3 regions of the Streptomyces sp. NPDC098781 genome follow, and region 2 is predicted to be linked to each of the others. Evidence: riboswitches for the same ligand, from Rfam matches in the RefSeq annotation. Region 2 holds a riboswitch; each other region holds the start of a gene.
The links. Region 2 has a riboswitch for cobalamin ahead of metE (5-methyltetrahydropteroyltriglutamate--homocysteine S-methyltransferase). Riboswitches for the same ligand answer to the same signal wherever they lie in the genome.
Positions count from the first base shown of each region.

Region 1 (7,436 bases), on a different contig from region 2:
GCGCGCTCGGCGAGCTGCTCGACCGTGAGCTCCTCGTCCAGGTGGCGCTCCATCCAGGACAGCACCTCGCCGACGGTGTCGCAGTGGGAGCGCGGGAGCGGCCGCTCGATGTACTGGGCCTGCCCGCCGTCCCGGTGCGGCGGTACGACCATGCGCCGGGCGATCTTGTTGGCGACCTCGGGCCCCTGCTCCTGCCGCACGATGTGCAGACAGGCGTCGATGCCGGCGGCGGTGCCGGCGCTGGTGATCACCGGGCCCTCGTCGACGTACAGCACGTCGGACTCGACGATCGCTCCCGGATGCCGGACGGACAGCTCCCCGGCGTGCTTCCAGTGCGCACTGCACCTCCGCCCGTCGAGCAGTCCCGCGGCACCCAGCACGAAGACGCCGGAGCACACACTGAGCACCCGGGCGCCCCGCTCGACGGCTCTGACCAGGGCATCCAGCAGCTCGGGCGGGTAGGCCCGGGTGACGTACTCGCTGCCGGCCGGGACCGCGATCAGGTCGGCCTCCTCCAGCCGCTCCAGGCCGTACGGCGTGGAGACGGAGAGCCCGCCGACATGGGTGCCCAGCGTCGGCCCCTCCGCCGAGACCACGGCGAAGTCGTACGTGGGCAGTCCCTCGTCGCTGCGGTCGATGCCGAACACCTCGCAGACGACGCCCATTTCAAAGAGATGTACACCGTCGAGGAGGACGGCGGCGACGTTTTTCAGCATGCTGCCAGTGTGCCTCGAAGCTGGCAGTAAATCGAGGGTGAGCGGCAGTCCTGCCACTGTTGGTAAGGAGTATCCGGCGCGACAGTGGTGTCATGACTACGGAACAGACACAGACACTGCTCGCGATGATCGTCGTCCTCGGGATGTTCGTCGTTCTGGTCCTCCCGTCACTGATCGGCGCGGCGCGCGATCGGCGCATCGACCGTCAGATCAGGGAGGCCCAGGAACGCGACGCGGCCGAGGCTCAGAAGTCCTCGTCCAGGTCTACGGTGCCCTCCACCGCCACCTGGTACGCCGAGGGACGCCGCTCGAAGAAGTTGGTCAACTCCTGAACTCCCTGGAGCTCCATGAAGGAGAAGGGGTTCTCGGAGCCGTACACCGGAGCGAAGCCGAGACGCGTCAGGCGCTGATCGGCGACACACTCCAGGTACTGCCGCATCGACTCGGTGTTCATACCCGGGAGGCCGTCACCGCACAGGTCGCGCCCGAACTGGAGCTCGGCCTCGACGGCCTCCCTCAGCATGTCGGTGACCTGCTGCTGGAGCTGGTCGTCGAAGAGCTCCGGCTCCTCCTTGCGGACGGTGTCGACCACGTCGAAGGCGAAGGACATGTGCATCGTCTCGTCGCGGAACACCCAGTTGGTGCCGGTGGCCAGGCCGTGCAGCAGGCCCCGGCTGCGGAACCAGTACACGTAGGCGAAGGCGCCGTAGAAGAACAGGCCCTCGATGCACGCGGCGAAGCAGATCAGGTTCAGCAGGAAGCGACGCCGGTCGGCCTGGGTCTGGAGGCTCTCCAGCTTCTCGACCTCGTTGATCCACCGGAAGCAGAACTCGGCCTTCTCGCGGATCGAGGGGATGTTCTCGACGGCGTCGAAGGCCGCCGCCCGGTCCTCCGGGTCGGGGAGGTAGGTGTCCAGCAGCGTCAGGTAGAACTGGACGTGCACGGCCTCCTCGAAGAGCTGGCGCGACAGGTACAGGCGCGCCTCAGGGGAGTTGATGTGCTTGTACAGCGTCAGCACCAGGTTGTTCGCCACGATCGAGTCGCCCGTCGCGAAGAACGCGACCAGCCGGCCGATCATGTGCTGCTCACCCTCGGACAGCTTCGCCAGGTCGGCGACGTCGGAGTGGAGGTCGACCTCCTCCACGGTCCAGGTGTTCTTGATGGCGTCCCGGTAGCGCTCGTAGAAGTCCGGGTAGCGCATGGGGCGCAGGGTCAGCTCGAAGCCCGGGTCGAGCAGGTTGGCGTTACGGGTACTCATTACTGGCAGGCCTCGCAGGACTCGGGGTTTTCCAGGGAGCAGGCGACGGCGTCGGGCTCGGCGACCTGCTGGACGGGGATGGTCTTCTCGGGCTGGGCGGTCTGGCTCTGGGCGGCGCGGGCGATGCGGGTCGCCGGGCGGGAGCGCAGGTAGTACGTCGTCTTCAGACCTGACTTCCAGGCGTACGCGTACATCGAGGAGAGCTTGCCGATGGTCGGCGTCTCCAGGAACAGGTTCAGGGACTGCGACTGGTCGAGGAACGGCGTGCGCGCCGCCGCCATGTCGATCAGGCCGCGCTGCGGGATCTCCCACGCGGTGCGGTACAGCGCCCGTACGTCCGCCGGGATCCAGGCGAAGTCCTGCACCGAGCCGTTGGAGTCGCGCAGCGCCTCACGGGTGCGGGCGTCCCAGACGCCGAGCGCCTTGAGGTCGTCGACCAGGTAGGAGTTCACCTGGAGGAACTCGCCGGACAGCGTCTCGCGCTTGAACAGGTTGGAGACCTGCGGCTCGATGCACTCGTAGACGCCCGCGATGGACGCGATGGTGGCGGTCGGGGCGATGGCGAGCAGCAGGGAGTTGCGCATGCCGGTCGTGGCGATACGGTCGCGCAGGGCCGCCCAGCGCTCCGGCCAGGTGAGCTCGACACCGTAGTGGTCGGGGTGCAGCACACCCTGGGCGGTACGGGTCTTCTGCCAGGCCGGCAGCGGGCCGTTGCGCTCGGCGAGGTCGGCGGAGGCCTCGTACGCGGCGAGCATGATGCGCTCGGCGATCCGGGTCGAGAGCTGCTTCGCCTCGGGCGAGTCGAAGGGCAGCCGAAGCTTGAAGAAGACGTCCTGGAGGCCCATCGCACCGAGACCGACCGGCCGCCACTTGGCGTTGGACCGGCCCGCCTCGTCGGTCGGGTAGAAGTTGATGTCGACGACGCGGTCGAGGAAGGTGACGGCGGTGCGGACGGTGTCGTCGAGCCGCTCCCAGTCGAGGTCGCCGTCGCGGACGAACGCGCCGAGGTTCACCGACCCCAGGTTGCAGACCGCCGTCTCCCCGTCGTCGGTGACCTCCAGGATCTCCGTGCAGAGGTTGGAGGAGTGGACGACATGGCCCGGCAGGGCGGTCTGGTTGGCGGTGCGGTTGGCGGCGTCCTTGAAGGTCATCCAGCCGTTGCCGGTCTGCGCGAGGGTGCGCATCATCCGGCCGTACAGATCACGGGCCGGGATGGTCTTGCGCGCCAGCCCCGCGGCCTCCGCCTTGCGGTACGCCGCGTCGAACTCCTCGCCCCACAGGTCGACCAGCTCCGGCACGTCCGACGGCGAGAACAGCGACCACGGCTCGTCGCCGTTGACCCGGCGCATGAACTCGTCCGGGATCCAGTGCGCGAGGTTGAGGTTGTGCGTACGGCGGGCGTCCTCACCGGTGTTGTCGCGCAGCTCCAGGAACTCCTCGATGTCGGAGTGCCAGGTCTCCAGGTACACCGCGGCGGCGCCCTTGCGCCGGCCGCCCTGGTTCACGGCGGCCACGGAGGCGTCGAGGGTCTTCAGGAACGGAACGATGCCGTTGGAGTGGCCGTTGGTGCCGCGGATCAGCGAACCGCGGCTGCGGATGCGGGAGTACGCGATACCGATGCCGCCGGCGTGCTTCGAGAGACGGGCGACCTGGTGGTAGCGGCCGTAGATGGAGTCCAGCTCGTCCAGCGGGGAGTCGAGGAGGTAGCAGGACGACATCTGGGGGTGCCGGGTGCCGGAGTTGAAGAGCGTGGGGGAGGAGGGGAGGTAGTCGAGGCGGCTCATGAGCCCGTAGAGCGCGGCGACTTCGTCCAGCGACCTCGCGGTGTCGTCCTCGGCGAGACCGGCGGCGACGCGCAGCATGAAGTGCTGGGGCGTCTCGATGACCTTGCGGGTGATGGGGTGCCGGAGCAAATAGCGGCTGTGCAGGGTGCGCAGGCCGAAGTAGCCGAAGCGGTCGTCGGCGCCGGTGTCGACCAGGGAGTCGAGACGGGCCGCGTGGATTCGCGCGAACTCGGCGGTGCGGTCGGCGATGAGCCCCTCGCGGTGGCCGACCGCGACCGACTCGGTGAAGGACGTGACACCCTGCGAGGCGGCCTCGGCGGCGATGGAGATGGTCAGCAGCCGGGCGGCGAGCCGTGAGTAGGCCGGGTCCTCGGAGATCAGGCCGGCGGCCGCCTCGGTGGCCAGCTCGCGCAGCTCCGTCTCGTCCGCGCGGGCGGACCGGCCGCGCAGCGCGGCGGCGGCGACCCGGCCGGGGTCGGCGTCGGGGAGGTCGGCGGTCAGCTCGGTCAGGAGCCGCAGCAGCGCGGCACCGGGACCGTCGTTGTCCTGTTCGACCGCTGCTGAACCCGGTTCGGCTGGCGCGATGGTCACGTGGGGCTCTCCCTCGCTCGGCACGGGGGCCTCGCCGAGGGCAGGGGGCAGCACACGAGCGCACGGGGCGTCGCGTCCACCGGCCCATTCCACGAGGCCCGGACGTCAGGGCGCACCGGCCGGGCGGCCGGGCGCAGCTGTCGGCAGGTCCTCGGACTGACTCCCGTGCGCAGATACGCACAAGTACACCGTTGCGGGACAGTTCCGGATTCGCACCGGATTCCCCTGCGGCGACAGCGAGCACGAGCATACATCTTGTGCCGGGCTGTCGTATCACCACCAGATGTTGTGTCGCGCTGGTTTCAGAGCGTCAACTCGTAGGTGAGAAGAGTGATGTCGTCCAGCTCCGGGATCGGATTCCAGTCCCGATCGGGTGTGCGGACGAAGCCCAGGCGTTCGTAGATGCGGTGGGCGCCGTGCATGGTGCGCTGGGTCGACAGGACGATCCGTACACAGCCCTCCGTGGCCCGTGCGCGGTCGACGCAGGCGCGCACGAGCGCCTCTCCGGCGCCGCGTCCGCGTGCCGCCCGGTCGACGGCGAGCATGCGGATCTCGGCCTCGCCGGAACGCGCGATGTCGGCCATCGGGCCGCCGCTCGGCACGAAGGTCACGCCGCCCAGCAGGCGGTCCTTCTCGACGGCCACCAGCACGTCGGCGGCCGCCGCGCGTTTGGCCACGTCCCTGAGTTCGCCGAGGTACTCGTCGCTCTCGCCGAAGTCGAGAAGGCCGTCCTGTAGATAGGCCTGGGCGGTGATCTCGCCGAGGGCGTCGTACTCGGCGGTTCCGGCCTGCCGGATCACGATGTCCATAGGGGCGAGTCTGCCGGACACATACGACGGCGGGCCGCCGGATTTCTCCGACGGCCCGCCTGGTCCGAGCCGCTCAGTGGGACGAACCCGCCGTCGCCGGCGGCAGTTCCACCTGGACGCCCGGGTCGCCGGCGTCCGCCGTGTAGTCCTCCGGCTTCGTCTCGTCGATGCCCTCCGGAGCCTTCGCCGCCTTCAGGGCGAAGGTCAGGACCACCGTCACCAGGACGTTGAGCACGAACGCGGTGAGGCCGATGTAGCCGATCTCGCCGATGCCCGGGATCTCCTTCGCCGAGCCACCGAAGTGCTTCTGGGTCGGGGAGGCGACGCCGTACGCGGCGACTGTGCCGTAGATCATGCCCACCGCCCAGCCGGCCAGCAGCGCCCAGCGGTGGAACCAGCGGGTGAACAGGCCGCCGACCAGGGCCGGGAAGGTCTGAAGGATCCAGATGCCGCCCAGCAGCTGGAAGTTGATGGCGACCGTCTTGTCCATGGTCAGGACGAAGACCAGGGCGCCCACCTTCACCAGCAGGGACACGATCTTGGAGACCTTGGTCTCCTGCGCGGGCGTCGCGTCCGGCTTGATGAAGTCCTTGTAGATGTTGCGGGTGAAGAGGTTCGCGGCCGCGATCGACATGATCGCCGCCGGTACCAGCGCGCCGATGCCGATCGCCGCGAAGGCCACGCCCGCGAACCAGGACGGGAACATGTTCTCGAACAGCTGGGGGATGGCCAGCTGGCCGTTCTCCACCTTGATGCCGGCCGCGATCGCCATGAAGCCCAGCAGCGCCAGCAGGCCCAGCATCAGGGAGTACAGCGGCAGGATCGTGGTGTTGCGGCGGATCACCTCACGGCTGCGGGAGGAGAGCGTCGCGGTGATCGAGTGCGGGTACATGAAGAGCGCGAGCGCGGAGCCCAGCGCCAGCGTGGCGTACGTCCACTGCCCCGGCTCACCCGGCGCCAGCGCACCGCGTGGCGCGCCCGTGGCCGGGTTGGTCTGGCTGTAGGCCTCGCCCGCCTTGGCGAAGATCTCGTCGAAGCCGCCGAGCTTGATCGGGATGTAGATGATCGCCACCGCGATGACGATGTAGATCAGTGTGTCCTTCACGAACGCGATCAGCGCGGGGGCCCGCAGACCCGAGGAGTAGGTGTACGCCGCCAGCACGCCGAAGGCGATCAGCAGCGGCAGGTCCTTGATGAACCAGTTCGTGTCCTCGCCGCCGCCGACGCCCATCACGTCCAGCACCGCCTGGATGCCGACGAGCTGGAGGGCGATGTACGGCATCGTCGCGAGGATGCCCGTCACGGCCACCGCCAGCGACAGGCCCTTCGAGCCGAAGCGCCCGCGTACGAAGTCCGAGGTCGTCACATAGCCGTGCTTGTGGGAGACCGACCACAGACGCGGCAGGAAGGTGAAGACCAGCGGGTAGACGAGGATCGTGTACGGCACCGCGAAGAAGCCGGCCGCGCCCGCCGCGTAGATCGCCGCGGGTACGGCGACGAAGGTGTACGCCGTGTACAGGTCGCCGCCGAGCAGGAACCAGGTGACCCAGGTGCCGAACGACCGGCCGCCCAGGCCCCATTCGTCGAGGCTGTGCTCGTTCTCGGCCTTGCGCCAGCGCGCGGCGAGGAAGCCCATGACCGTGACGGCCAGGAAGAAGAAGATGAAGACGGCGAGTGCGACGCCGTTCACGCCGTCCTTCACTTGGCGGCACCCCCCTTGCGGGCCCGCTGGTCACGCTGCCACAGCTTGTACGCGGTCATCGTGAGCGCCGTGGAGATGAGCACCCACAGCATCTGGTACCAGTAGAAGAACGGGATGCCGATGAAGGCCGGGTCGACCTTCGCATACGAACCGACCCACAGCATCGCCACGAAGGGCGCTGCGAGGCAGAGCGCGATGACGACCCGGACGGGCGTCACCACCGGCCCTCTGTTCACTTCTGGGGCATCTGACATCTGACGGCTCCGTCCCCTCACTGATCACCTGAGAAACGCCCGGGCAATCTAGGTGACGGTGCAACTACAGCGGAAGCCCCTGTCCGCATATCGGATGTGGAGGATTGGTGTGCACCCTGGCGTGCCCGTCTGTCGTCCGGCGTGGGTGCGCTCAGCAGCAGCGGAACCCCTGGCTGGGGTCGGCCTCCTGACGGTCCGTCCGCATCCGCTCGAAGTCCCGCCGGGAGGGCACGTCCGCGTCCGGATGCCCAAGTCGGATGTGGGCGACATAACGGTCGTACGCCGACTCGTCGGTCAGCTCCCGCACGTACCAGCGCACGCT
Region 1 covers NZ_JBIWAK010000004.1:540,187-547,622, reverse strand. Annotated here, with positions in the region: gene ACIQWG_RS19370 (helix-turn-helix domain-containing protein) at 1-716, opposite strand, end outside; gene ACIQWG_RS19365 (hypothetical protein) at 809-1,048, shown strand; gene ACIQWG_RS19360 (ribonucleotide-diphosphate reductase subunit beta) at 961-1,974, opposite strand; gene ACIQWG_RS19355 (ribonucleoside-diphosphate reductase subunit alpha) at 1,974-4,349, opposite strand; cobalamin riboswitch at 4,474-4,616, opposite strand; gene ACIQWG_RS19350 (GNAT family N-acetyltransferase) at 4,652-5,158, opposite strand; gene mctP (monocarboxylate uptake permease MctP) at 5,232-6,860, opposite strand; gene ACIQWG_RS19340 (DUF3311 domain-containing protein) at 6,857-7,114, opposite strand; gene ACIQWG_RS19335 (YbdD/YjiX family protein) at 7,266-7,436, opposite strand, start outside; gene ACIQWG_RS19330 (carbon starvation CstA family protein) at 7,435-7,436, opposite strand, start outside.
Region 1: linked by a shared signal. The riboswitch ahead of ACIQWG_RS19355 (ribonucleoside-diphosphate reductase subunit alpha) and the one ahead of metE (5-methyltetrahydropteroyltriglutamate--homocysteine S-methyltransferase) in region 2 are both predicted to bind cobalamin.

Region 2 (7,436 bases):
ACACGGACGAATAGCTGCGGGCGTGCACGGCCTGCATGAAGGCGATGTTGGTGTACACGGCCTCCTCGTGCTCGGTGCGCGCGTCCTGGATCTGGACGATCTCGCCGACCGTCGCCTGCACGGTGTCGAGCATGGTCAGGCCGGTGAACACCCGCATGGTCAGCGTGCGTTCCTCAGCGCTGAGCCGCTGCTGCCAGGCGTTCAGATCGTTGGAGAGCGGGACCTTCTCGGGCAGCCAGAAGTTGGCGGTGAGCCGGTTCCACACCTCCAGGTCCTTCTCGTCGGTGACGCGGTTCCAGTTGACGGGGCGGAGCCGGGCGGCCGGGTCGTGGCGGTACGCCGGGGGCGTCACCGACAGCTCGGTCAGCGCGGTGGTGGCGGGGGCGGTGGTCATGGTCGGTGCGTTCCTCACAGCGTGCAGGACAGGCAGTTCTCGATCTCGGTGCCCGGCATGGCCTCCTGGCGCAGCCGGATGTAGTAGAGGGTCTTGATGCCCTTGCGCCAGGCCTGGATCTGCGCCTTGTTCAGGTCGCGGGTGGTGGCCGTGTCGCGGAAGAAGAGGGTGCAGCTCAGGCCCTGGTCGACGTGCTGGGTGGCCGCCGCGTACGTGTCGATGATCTTCTCGTAGCCGATCTCGTACGCGTCCTGGAAGTACTCCAGGTTGTCGTTGTCCATGTGCGGAGCCGGGTAGTAGACGCGGCCGAGCTTGCCCTCCTTGCGGATCTCCACCTTGGCGGCGATCGGGTGGATGGAGGCGGTGGCGTCGTTGATGTAGCTGATGGAACCGGTGGGCGGGACAGCCTGGAGGTACTGGTTGTAGAGGCCGTGCTCCATGACGGAACGCCTCAGCTCGCGCCAGTCGTCCTGGTCCGGGATCCGCACCCCGGCCTCGGCGAACAGGGTGCGCACCCGCTCGGTGGCCGGCTCCCACGCCCGCTCGGTGTACTTGTCGAAGAACGAGCCGTCCGCGTACGCCGACTGCCCGAAGCCGTCGAAGGTCGTGCCGCGCTCGATCGCGATCCGGTTCGAGGCACGCAGCGCGTGGAAGGCGACCGCGTAGAAGTACATGTTGGTGAAGTCCACGCCCTCCTCGCTGCCGTAGTGGATGCGCTGCGAGGCCAGGTAGCCGTGCAGGTTCATCTGGCCCAGGCCGATGGCGTGCGAGAGGTCGTTGCCGTGCGCCACGGAGGGCACCGCGTCGATGTTCGACTGGTCGGAGACGGACGTCAGTCCGCGCACCGCGGTCTCGACGGTCGCGCCCAGGTCCGGGGAGGCCATGGCGGCGGCGATGTTCAGCGAGCCGAGGTTGCAGGAGATGTCCTTGCCGACGGTCTCGTACCCGAGCGAGGTGTCGTACGTGCTCGGCGAGTTGACCTGGAGGATCTCCGAGCACAGGTTGGACATGTTGATCCAGCCGGGGATCGGGTTGGCCCGGTTCACCGTGTCCTCGAACAGCAGGTACGGGTAGCCGGACTCGAACTGAAGCTCCGCGATCGTCTTGAAGAACTCGCGAGCGCTGAGCGTGGTCTTGCGGATCCGCGGGTTGGCGACCAGGTCGTCGTAGTGCTCGCTCACGGACAGGTCCGACAGCGGCTTGCCGTACTCGCGCTCGACGTCGTACGGCGAGAACAGGTGCATGTTCTCGTTGCGCTTGGCCAGTTCGAAAGTGATGTCCGGCACGACCACACCCAGCGAGAGGGTCTTGATGCGGATCTTCTCGTCCGCGTTCTCCCGCTTGGTGTCCAGGAACCGCATGATGTCGGGGTGGTGCGCATGCAGGTACACCGCGCCCGCGCCCTGCCTCGCGCCCAGCTGGTTGGCGTAGGAGAAGGAGTCCTCCAGGAGCTTCATCACCGGGACGACACCGGAGGACTGGTTCTCGATCTTCTTGATCGGGGCGCCCTGCTCGCGCAGGTTCGTCAGCAGCAGGGCCACGCCGCCGCCCCGCTTGCTGAGCTGGAGCGCGGAGTTGATGCCGCGTCCGATGGACTCCAGGTTGTCCTCGACGCGCAGCAGGAAGCAGGAGACCAGCTCGCCGCGCTGCGCCTTGCCGGCGTTGAGGAAGGTCGGGGTGGCGGGCTGGAAGCGGCCGGTCATCATCTCGTCGACCAGGCGGGCGGCCAACTCCGGGTCACCGCCGCCGAGATACAGCGCGGTGGCGACGACCCGGTCCTCGTAGCGCTCCAGGTAGCGGGAGCCGTCGAAGGTCTTCAGGGTGTACGACGTGTAGTACTTGAAGGCGCCGAGGAAGGTGCGGAAGCGGTGCTCGTGGGCGTACGCCTGCCGGTACAGCTCCTCGATGAAGTCCCAGTCGTAGCGCCGGATCGGGGCTTCCTCGTAGTAGTCGTTCCCGACCAGGTAGTCGATCTTCTCCTTCAGCGTCGGGAAGACCACCGTGTTCGGGTTCACGTGCTGGAGGAAGTACTGGCGGACGGCCTCGCGGTCCTTGTCGAACTGGATGCGGCCGTCGCAGTCGTACATGTTCAGCAGGGCGTTCAGCGCGTGGTAGTCCTTGCGCGTGCCGATCGACTCGCGCTGGGCCGCTGGGATGGTGACCGCCGTGGTGAGGGTGTTCATGCCGCCGGCCGTCCCGCCGTCGATGAGTGTCGTGTCCAAAACCTCTGTAGTCCTTCCCGCACGGCACGGACGTCGCGGTCCGTGCCCAGCAGCTCGAATCGATACAGCTCCGGGACCCGGCACTTCGCCGAGATCACTCGGCCGGCCAGGCAGTAGTCGGCGCCGAAGTTGGTGTTGCCGGAGGCGATGACCCCGCGCAGCAGTGCGCGGTTGGCCTCGACGTTCAAGAAGCGCACCACCTGTTTGGGCACCGCGCCCGCGCGCTCGCCGCCGCCGTAGGTCGGCACGATCAGCACATACGGTTCGATGACCCGCGGCATACCCTCGCGATGGGGGTGCAGGGGAATACGCGTGGCCGGCAGGTCCAGCTTCTCCACGAAGCGCTTGGTGTTCTCCGAGACACTGGAGAAATACACGAGACCGCTCATCGGTCCGCCGCCTCCTCTCGCTCGTTCCCGTCCTCGTCCGAGGACCGGGAGGGGAGGAGCGTCGCGGCGCGAACGGGGGAGCATCGGGGCGGCGGGGAGAAACGGTACGCCCGACCCGGATCCGTGCGGCTGCCACGTGGCCCTCCCTCGGGGCCTCGGAGCGCGCACACCGCTGTCCGGCGTGCGCGCCGGTGGCAGGTCTTCGGACTCGCGGGCACGTCCTCCCGATCGGAGGACATCTACTGGCCGTCGCTTCCCGGGCCCGGTACGTCGGACCCAGTGCGTATGACGGCGGTCGTTCCCGCTCACCGCTGCGGGGCAGTCCCGGACTTCCACCGGGTTCCCTCTTGCGACGCCGGACACAGGTATGTCCGGCGAACCACCAGCACCGCCAACACTACATCTAGAACGCGTCGAGCATGCGCATCCCAGATGTTGTGTTGTGGGAAAAACTTAGGTATACCTAAGTCCGGCTCGGCGGGGCCGGGACGCGCGTGGCGTCCCGGCCCACTGGGAGCCGCGGTCAGGAGGCGGGCAGTTCGCCCCGGACCGTGCGGGCGGCGGCGACCAGGTTCTCCAGGGAGGCCCGGGTCTCGGGCCAGCCGCGGGTCTTCAGGCCGCAGTCGGGGTTGACCCACAGCCGCTCGGCGGGGATGGCCTTCAGGCCCGTGCGCAGCAGGGTGGCCGCTTCCTCCGTGCTGGGGACGCGCGGGGAGTGGATGTCGTACACCCCGGGACCGGCCTCACGCGGGTAGCCGTGGGCGGCGAGTTCCCGGGCCACCTGCATGTGGGACCGGGCGGCCTCCAGGCTGATGACGTCGGCGTCGAGATCGTCGATGGCCTGGACGATGTCGCCGAACTCGGCGTAGCACATGTGCGTGTGGATCTGGGTGTCCGGCCGCACTCCGGCGGTGGTGAGACGGAAGGCCTCCGTCGCCCAGGCGAGGTACCCGGCGTGGTCCGCGGCGCGCAGCGGCAGCGTCTCGCGCAGGGCCGGCTCGTCGACCTGGATGACGGAGGTACCGGCCGTCTCCAGGTCGTTCACCTCGTCGCGCAGGGCGAGGGCGACCTGGCGGGCCGTCTCGCCGAGCGGCTGGTCGTCGCGGACGAAGGACCAGGCGAGCATCGTCACCGGGCCGGTGAGCATGCCCTTGACCGGACGGTCCGTGAGGGACTGGGCGTACGTCGTCCAGCGCACGGTCATCGGCTCGGGGCGGGAGATGTCGCCGGCCAGGATCGGCGGCCGGACGTACCGGGTGCCGTAGGACTGCACCCAGCCGTGCTGGGTGGCGAGGTAGCCGGTGAGCTGCTCGGCGAAGTACTGGACCATGTCGTTGCGTTCGGGCTCGCCATGGACCAGGACGTCGATGCCGGTCTTCTCCTGGAAGGAGATGACGTCCTGGATCTCCGCCTTGATGCGCTCCTCGTAGCCGGCGGTTTCGATGCGGCCGGCGCGCAGATCGGCGCGGGCGGCGCGCAGTTCGCCGGTCTGCGGGAAGGAACCGATGGTCGTGGTCGGCAGCAGGGGCAGGCCGAGGTGGGCGCGCTGGGCGGCGGCCCGTTCGGCGTACGGCTGCGACCGGCGGGCGTCCGCGTCGGTCACGGCCGCCGCACGGGCCCGGACCGCCGGGTCGTGGGTGATCGGGGAACCCGCGCGGGAGGCCAGGTCGGCCCGGTTGGCGGCGAGTTCGGCCGTGATCGCGTCGGTGCCCTGGGACAGGCCCTTGGCGAGCGTGACGATCTCGGCCGTCTTCTGCTCGGCGAACGCGAGCCAGCGCAGGATCTGTGGCTCGATGTCCCGCTCCAGGCCCGTGTCGAGCGGGACATGGAGGAGGGAGCAGGAGGCCGCGACATCGATCTGGTCGGCCAGACCCAGCAGGGTGCCGAGGGTGCTCAGGGACTTCGACAGGTCGTTGATCCAGATGTTGCGGCCGTTGACGACTCCGGCGACGAGCCGCTTGCCTGGCAGCCCGCCGACGGCGGCGAGCGCGTCGAGGTTGGCCGCGGCGGCCTCGGTGAAGTCCAGGGCGAGCCCGTCGACAGGGGCCTTCGCCAGAACGGGCAGGGCGTTGCCGAGCCGGTCGAAGTAGGAGGCGACCAGCAGCTTGGGCCGGTCGGCGAGGGCCCCGAGGTCACGGTAGGCGCGCTCGGCGGCGTTCAGTTCGGCCGGAGTGCGGTCCTGGACCAGGGCAGGCTCGTCCAGTTGCACCCACTCGGCGCCGGCCGCGCGCAGGTCGGCCAGGATCTCCGCGTACACCGGCAGCAGTCGGTCGAGCAGGGTGAGCGGCTCGAAGTCGGCCGCCACGCCGGGAGCGGGCTTGGCCAGCAGGAGGTAGGTGACCGGGCCGACCAGGACCGGGCGGGCGGCGAGGCCGAGTGCCACGGCCTCCTTGAGTTCCGCGACCTGCTTGGCGGAGTTCGCCGTGAACACCGTGTCCGGGCCCAACTCGGGGACCAGATAGTGGTAGTTGGTGTCGAACCACTTGGTCATTTCCAGCGGCGCGATGTCCTGGGTGCCGCGGGCCATGGCGAAGTAGCCGTCCAGGGCGTCGGCCTCGACGGCGGCGCGGTGGCGGTCGGGGATCGCGCCGAGCGCGACGCTGGTGTCCAGCACGTGGTCGTAGTAGGAGAAGTCGCCGGTCGGCACCTCGTGGATACCGGCGTCGGCGAGCTGCCGCCAGTTGGCGGAACGCAGGTCGGCGGCGGTGGAGTGGAGGGCGTCGGCGGTGACGCGCCCCTTCCAGTAGCCCTCGATGGCCTTCTTCAGTTCCCGGTTCGGGCCCTGGCGGGGGTAGCCGTACACGGTGGCCCGTGTTGCCGCGGCTGCGGACTTGCTGGTCACGGAGATCTCCTTCGCGAGATGAATCCCTGAGATCCCGGAGACGGGACGAGAACGCGAAGGGTGACGAACCGGACGGAACCGACCTCGCGCGGCACAGCGCGGTCGTTCGCCTGGTATGTACGCCGACCCGCCCTCGAGGTCACCGGATTGTCCGCGCGCGGAATGGTCCGCACACGGGCAGATGGCAGGTCTTCGGACTCGCGGGCACGCCCTCCTGACCGGAGGACACCTACTGGCCGTCGCTTCCCGGGCCCGTACGTCGGACCCAGTGCGTATGACGGCGGTCGTTCCCGCTCACCGCTGCGGGGCAGTCCCGGATTCCCACCGGGTTCCCTCTTACGACACCCCGTCTGGCGGACGGGGCGAACCAGCTGCACACATCAGCCTACGTGGTGTCGCCCCGCGAGGGAGAGGCGTCCAGGATCTGGAAGGCGATTCCGGAGGACTTCCGGGGCGAACGCAGAGGGCGGGAAGCGCCGCACTCGCGCTTCCCGCCCTTCCCCTGTGACACTGCCGGGACCCTCATCCCGGCGGCGGCGCGGGCCCCTCAGCCCGCGTCGTACCAGGCCCTCAGCCCTGGTCGTAGGTGTGGAACCCCCTGCCGGTCTTGCGGCCCAGCAGCCCCGCCTCGACCATCCGCTGGAGCAGCGGGGGAGCGGCGTAGAGAGGTTCCTTGAACTCGTCGTACAGCGACTCGGCGATGGACGCGACGGTGTCCAGCCCGATCAGGTCCGCGAGCTTCAGCGGGCCCATGGGGTGGGCGCAGCCCAGTTCCATGCCGGCGTCGATGTCGGCGGCGGTGGCGAAGCCGGACTCCGCCATCCGAATCGCGGACAGCAGGTACGGGACGAGCAGCGCGTTGACGACGAAGCCCGCCCGGTCCTGGGAACGGATCACGGTCTTGCCGAGGGTGCGGGTCGCGAAGTCCTCGACCGTGGCGGTGGTCGCGGCCGAGGTGTGCAGGGAGGTCACCACCTCCACGAGCGGCAGCACCGGGACGGGGTTGAAGAAGTGCAGGCCCACCACCCGGTCCGCGTGGCCCGTCGCCATGCCGAGGCGCATGATCGGCAGCGAGGAGGTGTTGGTGGCCAGCACGGCCGCCGGGTCCTCGACGATCTTGTCGAGGGCGGCGAAGACCTCTGTCTTGGCGTCCGGGTTCTCCACCACGGCCTCGACCACGAGCTGCCGGTCGGCCAGGTCGTCCAGGCTGCTGGTGAAGACGAGTCGGGCGAGGGCGTCGCCGGCGGCGTCCTGGGTCAGCTTGCCCCGTCGCACGGCACGGTCCAGGGAACCGGCGACCCGGTCCCGCGCGGCCCGGGCGGCGAACGCGTCGGCCTCGCACACCACGGTGTCGACCCCCGCCCGCGCGCACACCTCGGCGATCCCGGCCCCCATCTGTCCGCCGCCGACCACGCCGACGCGTCCGATGACCGTGCTCATGCCAGTGTCTCCGTCCGTCGCACGAGGTGCCGGGTGTAGGCGTCCGGTGTGAAGAAGAGCGGCAACTCGCCCGCGAGGGTGGTTCGTTCGAAGAGGGCGCGGATGTCGTCGAGTGGTGCCCACGGGTATTCGGCGCCCAGCGCGACGAG
Region 2 covers NZ_JBIWAK010000001.1:111,857-119,292, forward strand. Annotated here, with positions in the region: gene nrdF (class 1b ribonucleoside-diphosphate reductase subunit beta) at 1-394, opposite strand, end outside; gene nrdE (class 1b ribonucleoside-diphosphate reductase subunit alpha) at 409-2,616, opposite strand; gene nrdI (class Ib ribonucleoside-diphosphate reductase assembly flavoprotein NrdI) at 2,574-3,005, opposite strand; cobalamin riboswitch at 3,181-3,404, opposite strand; gene metE (5-methyltetrahydropteroyltriglutamate--homocysteine S-methyltransferase) at 3,529-5,847, opposite strand; cobalamin riboswitch at 6,013-6,234, opposite strand; gene ACIQWG_RS00565 (3-hydroxybutyryl-CoA dehydrogenase) at 6,418-7,287, opposite strand; gene aceB (malate synthase A) at 7,284-7,436, opposite strand, start outside.

Region 3 (7,436 bases), on a different contig from region 2:
TCACCGGCATGAACAGACTGACCGGCGACAACCTCATCGAACTCGCCGCCCTGCAACGGCAGATCGAGGCCCGCGACCGCGAGATCGACAACCCCTACACCAAGGACGTCCAGGTCATGGGCATCCGCAACGCGCTCGCCTACCCCGGGGACACGCTCAGCCGCACGGCGGCCATTCACAAGATCCTCGACCCCGCCGCCGGCCCCCTGATCGCCGTACGCCTCAACATCCTCACCCGCAAGACCCTCGGCGGCCTCCAGACCGACCTCTCCGGCCGGGTCCTGGACGCCTCCGGCACCCCGATCGCCGGTCTGTACGCGGCCGGCGAGGTGGCCGGCTTCGGCGGCGGCGGCGTCCACGGCTACCGCTCGCTGGAGGGCACCTTCCTCGGCGGCTGCCTCTTCTCGGGGCGCCAGGCCGGCCGGGCGGCGGCGCAGGCCACCGCGACCTGAGAACCGACCGTCCCTACGGCTCGGTGGGCACACACAGGACCGGGGTGCGGGCCAGATGCAGCAGTTTGTGGGGTGTGGAGCCCAGCAGGGCACCGCGCAGCGGGCTCTCACCCCAGCTGCCGACCACGATGCACCTGGCCCCGTGGCGCGTCGCGGCGTCGATCAGCGCCTCCGCCGGCTTCTGGTCGAGGACCTCGACGGTGGTCCGCACACCGGCCTCGTCCGCCACCGCGACGGCGTGCGCCAGGGCGGTGCGTCCGACCTCCTGGACGGCGTCGCGGTGCGCGGTGTACTCCTCGCCGACGGAGCCGGGCGCCGCCGCGCCGTAGACCAGCACGAGCGGCTCGCCGAACGCCGCCGACACCTCGATGGCGACGTGCAGCGCGCGGACCGCGCCCGGGGACTCGTCGTATCCGAGAACGATCGGCATCTTCAGTGCTCCTTGTCGCCGTGTACGAGATCGGGGTCGGCCACCTCCGGGCGTGCCGACCAGAAGGCCGGGGCCATCAGACGCCACACGATCATGAGGACCACACCCGCGAGAGCGATGCCGATGCCGATGACCAGCGGCGGGCCCAGCCCGAACCACGAGACACCGCTGTAGGAGTTGGCCGGGTCGGCCATGTCTCCGATCGACTCGACCAGCAGCCAGACGAGCAGCCCGGCGCCGATCAGCGGGCCGAGGCCGATCAGCAGGAAGTTGTGCACGCTCTCGGTGAGATGACGCCGGTAGTAGACCGCGCAGGCGATGCCGGTGAGCGCGTAGTAGAACGCGATCAGCAGGGACAGCGCGGTCAGCGAGTCGAACAGGGCGTTCTCGCTGATCTGCCGGACCACGAGATACCAGGCGATGGCGATGCCCGCGACCCACCACGTGCTCACGTCGGGGGTGCGGAACCGCGGGTTGATGTGCCCGAAGTGGGAGGGCAGCGCGTGCCGGCGGGCCATGGACAGCGCGGTGCGCGAGGCGGGGATGATCGTCGTCTGCGTGGACGCCAGCCCGGAGGTGGACACCGCCAGCAGCACCACCCAGTCCCAGCCGCCCATCGCCTCGTCGGCCAGCAGGGCGAAGATGAACTCCTCCTCCGCGGCGTTCTCCGACAGGAACGCCGGCCCGGCGTAGGCCACCACCGCGATCGCGACCGACACATAGGTCACCAGCAGGATGACCGTCGACCAGACGCCCGCCTCGCCGGGAGCGGTGGCCGAGTTCTCGACCTCCTCGGTGAGGTTGACCGCCGATTCCCAGCCCCAGTAGATGAACACGCCCAGCAGCAGACCCGCCGTCAGCTCGGCGCCTCCCGCGCCGAAGGGGTCGAGCCAGCCGATCTCCGGATCGACGGAGTCGAGGGTGCCGGTGTCGGCGTAGACCCGGTAGAGCGCCACCACGGCGAACGCCAGCAGACAGGCGACCTGCGCGAGGATGAGGGTGTTCTGCACCCGGGCCGACACCTCGGTGCCGATGACACACACCGCCGTCATCACCAGGATGACCAGCACCGTCAGCAGCTGGCGGACGAATTCGTTGTCCACCCAGCTGTCGAGCCCGACGGCGAGCAGGAAGAAGGTCACCGCCACGTCCGCCAGCGAGCCGACGACCAGGACGCCGGTCATCGCGATGGCCCACCCGCCGAGCCAGCCCGCCCACGGGCCCATCGCCCGGGTGACCCACGAGAAGGTCGTCCCGCAGTCCTGGTCGACCTTGTTGAGGTAGTAGAACGCCGACGCGATCAGCAGCATCGGGACGAAGGACGCGAGCATGACGCCCGGTGCGTAGACGCCCACCAGGGCAACGACCGGTCCGATGGCCGCGGCCAGCGAGTACGCGGGCGAGGTGGCGTTGAGGCCGATCACGAGTGCGTCGAGGAACCCGATCGCGTCGGCCTTCAGCCCTTCGGGCGGGCGGGTGTCCATGGTGCCGTCGGCCATGCTGCCTCACTTCGGTCGCTCGTGACCTCATGAAACAGGCAACCGTGTGGACCGCCCCGCCTTTGCTGCGCGGTCGCGGAAGACATCACCCGTGTGCCCAACGGCGACCCGTCTCAGCCGTCGGCCGGGAGCGCGCGCGTGGTGTGCGCCGGCGTCAGGGCCGCGAGCTCCTCCGCGTCGCGTGGACCGGGCGCCGTGTCGTCCAGCAGCCCCTGTGCGCGCAGCAGCCGGGTCGCCGCCACGCCCCAGGGCAGCCGCAGGCCGGCCTGCCGGAGGAGGTCGGTGCGGGCCAGCATCGCCGGCGCCGGACCGGTGCGCACGCCGGACGGGGTCAGCAGCGCCGCGTCGTCGGCCCACCGCAGGGCGAGGTCGACGTCATGGGTGGCCATCACCACCGTCGTGCCGCCCGCGCGCAGCTGGTCGAGGGTGGCGAGCAGGCGCTCCTGGCCGTCGGGGTCGAGCCCGGCGGTCGGTTCGTCGAGGATCAGCACGCGCGGACGCATGGCGACCGCCCCGGCGATGGCGGTGCGCTTGCGCTGCCCGTACGACAGCAGATGCGTGGGCCGGTCGGCCAGCGCGCTGATGTCCAGGGCGGCGAGCGCCTCGTCGACCCGTGCCCGTACCTCGGCGTCGGGCAGACCCAGGTTCAGCGGGCCGAAGGAGACGTCCTGGGCGACGGACGCGGCGAACAGCTGGTCGTCGGGGTCCTGCACCACCAGCTGGACGGTCGTCCTGAGCCGGGTCAGCCCCTTGCGGTGGTACGTGACCGGCGCACCCTCCACCGTCAACCGGCCCGCGTGCGGCCGGAGCCCGCCGCTGAGCAGCCGCATCAGCGTGGTCTTGCCACTGCCGTTGCGGCCCAGCAGCGCCAGCGCGCGCCCCTCGGACACGTCGAAGTCGAGGCCGCTGAGTACGACGGGGCCGTCCTCGTAGGCGTAGGAGGCGCCTCGCAGGGCGACCAGGGCGGTGGGCTCGCTCATGGCAGGGCCTTCTCCAGTACGAGAGTGAGGGCGACCAGCGCCGCGAGCAGCACGCAACTGGCGGCCGTGAAGGGGACGGAGACCCGGGCCCGCGGCACCAGGACGCGCAGCGTGCCGTCGTAGCCGCGCCCGGCGAGCCCGGCCTGGAGCCGGGTGGCCCGGTCGAACGCCCGCACGAAGGCAGTGGCGCCGAGCCCGGCGAGCGAGCGCCACTCGGCGGCCCGGCCGGTGTGCCCGAGGCGCGCGGCCTGGGCCTCCCGGATGCGCCGCACCGAGTCGAGGAGCAGGAAGCTCATGCGGTACGTCACGAGGGCGACGTCGACCACGGGTGCGGGCACCCCCGCCTTCACCAGCCGGGGGAGCAGGTCGGACATCGGCGTGGTGAACGCGAACAGCAGCACGCCGAGGGAGGCGGCCGAGGTCCGCAGCAGCAGTTCCCCGGCCCGCAGCCCACCGTCGTCGGCGAGGGACACGAAGCCCTCCGGGCCGCCGACCTGGACCAGCAGGGTGGCCGCGCCGGTCACGCAGAAACCGAGCGGCACCCGGTAGGCGCGCCACAGCCGGCGCGCGGGAACGCCCGCCGGGCCCAGCAGCACCGCGAGCGCGGTGACCAGGACCAGCGCGGCGCCCGGCCAGGGCGGCAGCGAGATCGCGAGGACGGTGAGACCGAGCCCGAGCACGGCCTTGTCCACGGGGTGACGGCGGCGCCAGCGACTGCTGTGCGCCGCCGCGTCGATCGGCAGCATGATGCGTCAGACCTTGTCGGCCTTCGGCTCCTCGCCGGCCGGTGCCTGCTCCAGCGCCCGCTCCTCGCCCTGCCGCCGTCCCCGGTGCAGCCCGAAGTAGTAGGCGAGAACACCGGCGCCGAGGGCCGCCTGGACCGCGAACAGCGCCGACTCGATCTCGCCGGAAGGCGGCTCGTACAGCGGTGTGAACCAGGGCTCGTAGTCCGGCTCGATCTCGGTGATCGCGGTCTCCGCCTCGGCGTCGGCGCCCGCGAACGGCTCCTCCTTGTGGTCGCCGAGACCGAGTGCCAGGGGCAGCACGGCCAGCGCGGCCACCACGAGCAGCAGCAGAAGGTTGATCTTCGTGTTCTTCTTCATCGGGCCACGGCCTCCGTCTCGGTGCGGGTCCGCTTGCCGGCGAGGAGCACGCCCAGCCGGGTCAGTTCGCCCTTGCTGGACTGCACCAGCAGCCGCATCACGAGCACCGTGAGCAGGCCCTCGCTCACCGCGAGCGGGATCTGGGTGACGGCGAAGATGGAGCCGAACTTGCCGAGCGCGCCGAGGAAGCCGCTGCTCGGGTCGGGGAAGGCGAGCGCCAGCTGGACGCTGGTCACGCAGTAGGTGGACAGGTCGGCGACGAACGCCCCGAAGAACACGGCGACCATCAGTGGCACGTCGTAGCGCCGCAGCAGTTTGTAGATCGCGTACCCGGCCCAGGGTCCGACGATCGCCATCGAGAAGACGTTGGCGCCGAGCGTGGTCAGGCCGCCGTGCGCGAGCAGCAGCGCCTGGAAGAGCAGGGTGATGGTGCCCAGGACCGCCATGATCGGCGGCCGGAAGAGGATGGCGCCCAGTCCGGTGCCGGTGGGATGCGAGCAGCTGCCGGTCACCGACGGCAGCTTCAGGGCGGACAGGACGAACGTGAAGGCTCCGGAGGCGCCGAGGAGCAGCGTGCTCTCGGGGTGCTCCCTGACCTCACGGGTGAGTGAACGGACTCCGTGGACGACGAACGGAGCGGACGCGACGCCCCAGGCGACCGCGTGCGCCGGCGGGAGGAAACCCTCGGCTATGTGCATGGCTCAGCAGACCCTCTCCAGCACCTCGTGGATGGTTGACGCGCCTTGGCCGGTCTCCTGGCTGACGGGTACCACACGCCCGTGCTCCGCCTTCCCGGGTCCGAGGACCCAGTGGCTTGCCCGTGCGGGCTGGAGCCGGACTTCCCGATTCACAGTGGCGAGGGCCGCACCGGCATCACACCGGATTTCCCGTTCACCAAGGCGTGGTGACAGTAGTGCCCGGACACAGTGGCTGACAAGCACGCCTCGGCGGCGTGAAAGCGGCGTTCGTCCGCTTCGTGGCGGGTTCCGGCGCGGGCGCGTAACGTGACGGAGCATGAAGATCCTCATCAGCGCCGACATGGAGGGCGCCACCGGTGTGACCTGGCCGGCGGACGTTCTGCCCGGCACGCCGCAGTGGGAGCGGTGCCGGGGGATGTTCACCTCGGACGTCAATGCCGCGGTAAGGGGATTCTTCGACGGCGGCGCCGACGACGTCGTCATCAATGAGGCGCACTGGACCATGCGCAATCTGCTGCTCGAACGGCTCGACGAGCGGGCCGAGATGCTCACCGGCCGGCACAAGTCGCTGTCCATGGTCGAGGGCGTCCAGCACGGCGACGTGGACGGCATCGCGTTCGTCGGCTACCACGCCGGCGCCGGCATGGAAGGTGTCCTCGCCCACACCTACCTGGCGAACTCGATCACAGGGGTGTGGCTGAACGACGTACGGGCGAGCGAGGGGCTGCTCAACGCGCACGTCGTCGCGGAGTACGGCGTGCCCGTCGTCCTCGTCACCGGCGACGACGTGGCCTGCGAGGACGCGCTGGGATATGCGCCCGAGGCACTGAAGGTCGCTGTCAAGGACCATGTCTCGCGGTACGCCGCCGTGTGCCGTACGCCGGCCAGGACCGCCGCCGACATCCGCGCGGCGGCGAAGGAGGCGGCCGGGCTGGCGGTCCGTCAGCAGCCGGTACACGGTGGCCCGTTCACCGTGGCCGTGGAGTTCGACGCCGAGCACCTCGCGATGGCCGCCACCGTCGTCCCGGGCGTCGAACGTATCGGCGAGCGAAAGGTGGCGTACACCAGCGAGCGTATGTACGAGGGAATCCGTACCTTCAAGGCGGTCACCACGATCGTCTCGGCCGCGGTGGAGGAGCAGTATGGCTGACGGGCAGGCGCTGGACGAGGTCGTTACGTTCACTTCCGACCTCATTCGCATCGACACGACCAATCGCGGGGGCGGCGACTGCCAGGAGCGCCCCGCCGCCGAGTACGCCGCCGCGCGGCTGGCGGAGGCGGGCCTGGAGCCCACCCTGCTGGAGCGCGTCAAGGGCCGCACGAACGTGGTCGCCCGCGTCGAGGGAACCGACCCCTCGGCGGACGCGCTGCTCGTCCATGGTCATCTGGACGTGGTGCCCGCGTGGGCTGACGAGTGGAGCGTGCACCCCTTCTCCGGGGAGATCCGCGACGGCGTCGTGTGGGGCCGGGGCGCCGTCGACATGAAGAACATGGACGCGATGATCCTCTCCGTCGTGCGGGCCTGGGCGCGCGAGGGCCTACGGCCCCGCCGGGACGTCGTGATCGCGTTCACCGCCGACGAGGAGGCGAGCGCCGCGGACGGCTCCGGCTTTCTCGCGGACCGGCACGCCGCGCTGTTCGAGGGCTGCACCGAGGGCATCGGCGAGTCGGGCGCGTTCACCGTCCACGACGGCAGCGGGCGGCAGATCTACCCCCTCGCGGCCGGAGAGCGCGGCACCGGCTGGCTGAAGCTCACGGCACGCGGGCGGGCCGCGCACGGCTCCCGGCCCAACCGGGAGAACGCGGTGACCCGCATCGCCGCCGCCGTCACCCGGATCGGCGCCCACGAGTGGCCGGTCCGCCTGACCCCCACGGTCCGCGCCGCCCTCGTCGAACTCGCCGCGCTGCACGGCCTCGACGCCGACCTCGACGACGTGGACGGACTGCTGGAGAAGCTCGGCCCGGCGGCCAAGCTCGTGGAGGCCACCGTCCGCAACAGCGCCAACCCGACCATGCTGGACGCCGGTTACAAGGTCAACGTGATCCCGGGGGAGGCCGTGGCCCACGTCGACGGCCGGTTCCTGCCCGGCTTCGAGGACGAGTTCCGCGCGACCATCGACGAACTGACCGGCCCGGACGTCGACTGGGAGTTCCACCACCGCGAAGTGGCCCTCCAGTCACCGCTCGACTCGCCGACGTACGCAAAGATGCGCGCCGCCGTCGAGGAGTTCGCGCCCGAGGGGCACACGGTGCCGTACTGCATGCCCGGCGGCA
Region 3 covers NZ_JBIWAK010000008.1:207,198-214,633, forward strand. Annotated here, with positions in the region: gene ACIQWG_RS30220 (FAD-binding dehydrogenase) at 1-452, shown strand, start outside; gene ACIQWG_RS30225 (universal stress protein) at 466-882, opposite strand; gene ACIQWG_RS30230 (APC family permease) at 885-2,381, opposite strand; gene ACIQWG_RS30235 (energy-coupling factor ABC transporter ATP-binding protein) at 2,495-3,361, opposite strand; gene cbiQ (cobalt ECF transporter T component CbiQ) at 3,358-4,107, opposite strand; gene ACIQWG_RS30245 (energy-coupling factor ABC transporter substrate-binding protein) at 4,114-4,464, opposite strand; gene ACIQWG_RS30250 (energy-coupling factor ABC transporter permease) at 4,461-5,162, opposite strand; cobalamin riboswitch at 5,192-5,400, opposite strand; gene ACIQWG_RS30255 (M55 family metallopeptidase) at 5,479-6,312, shown strand; gene ACIQWG_RS30260 (M20/M25/M40 family metallo-hydrolase) at 6,305-7,436, shown strand, end outside.
Region 3: linked by a shared signal. The riboswitch ahead of ACIQWG_RS30250 (energy-coupling factor ABC transporter permease) and the one ahead of metE (5-methyltetrahydropteroyltriglutamate--homocysteine S-methyltransferase) in region 2 are both predicted to bind cobalamin.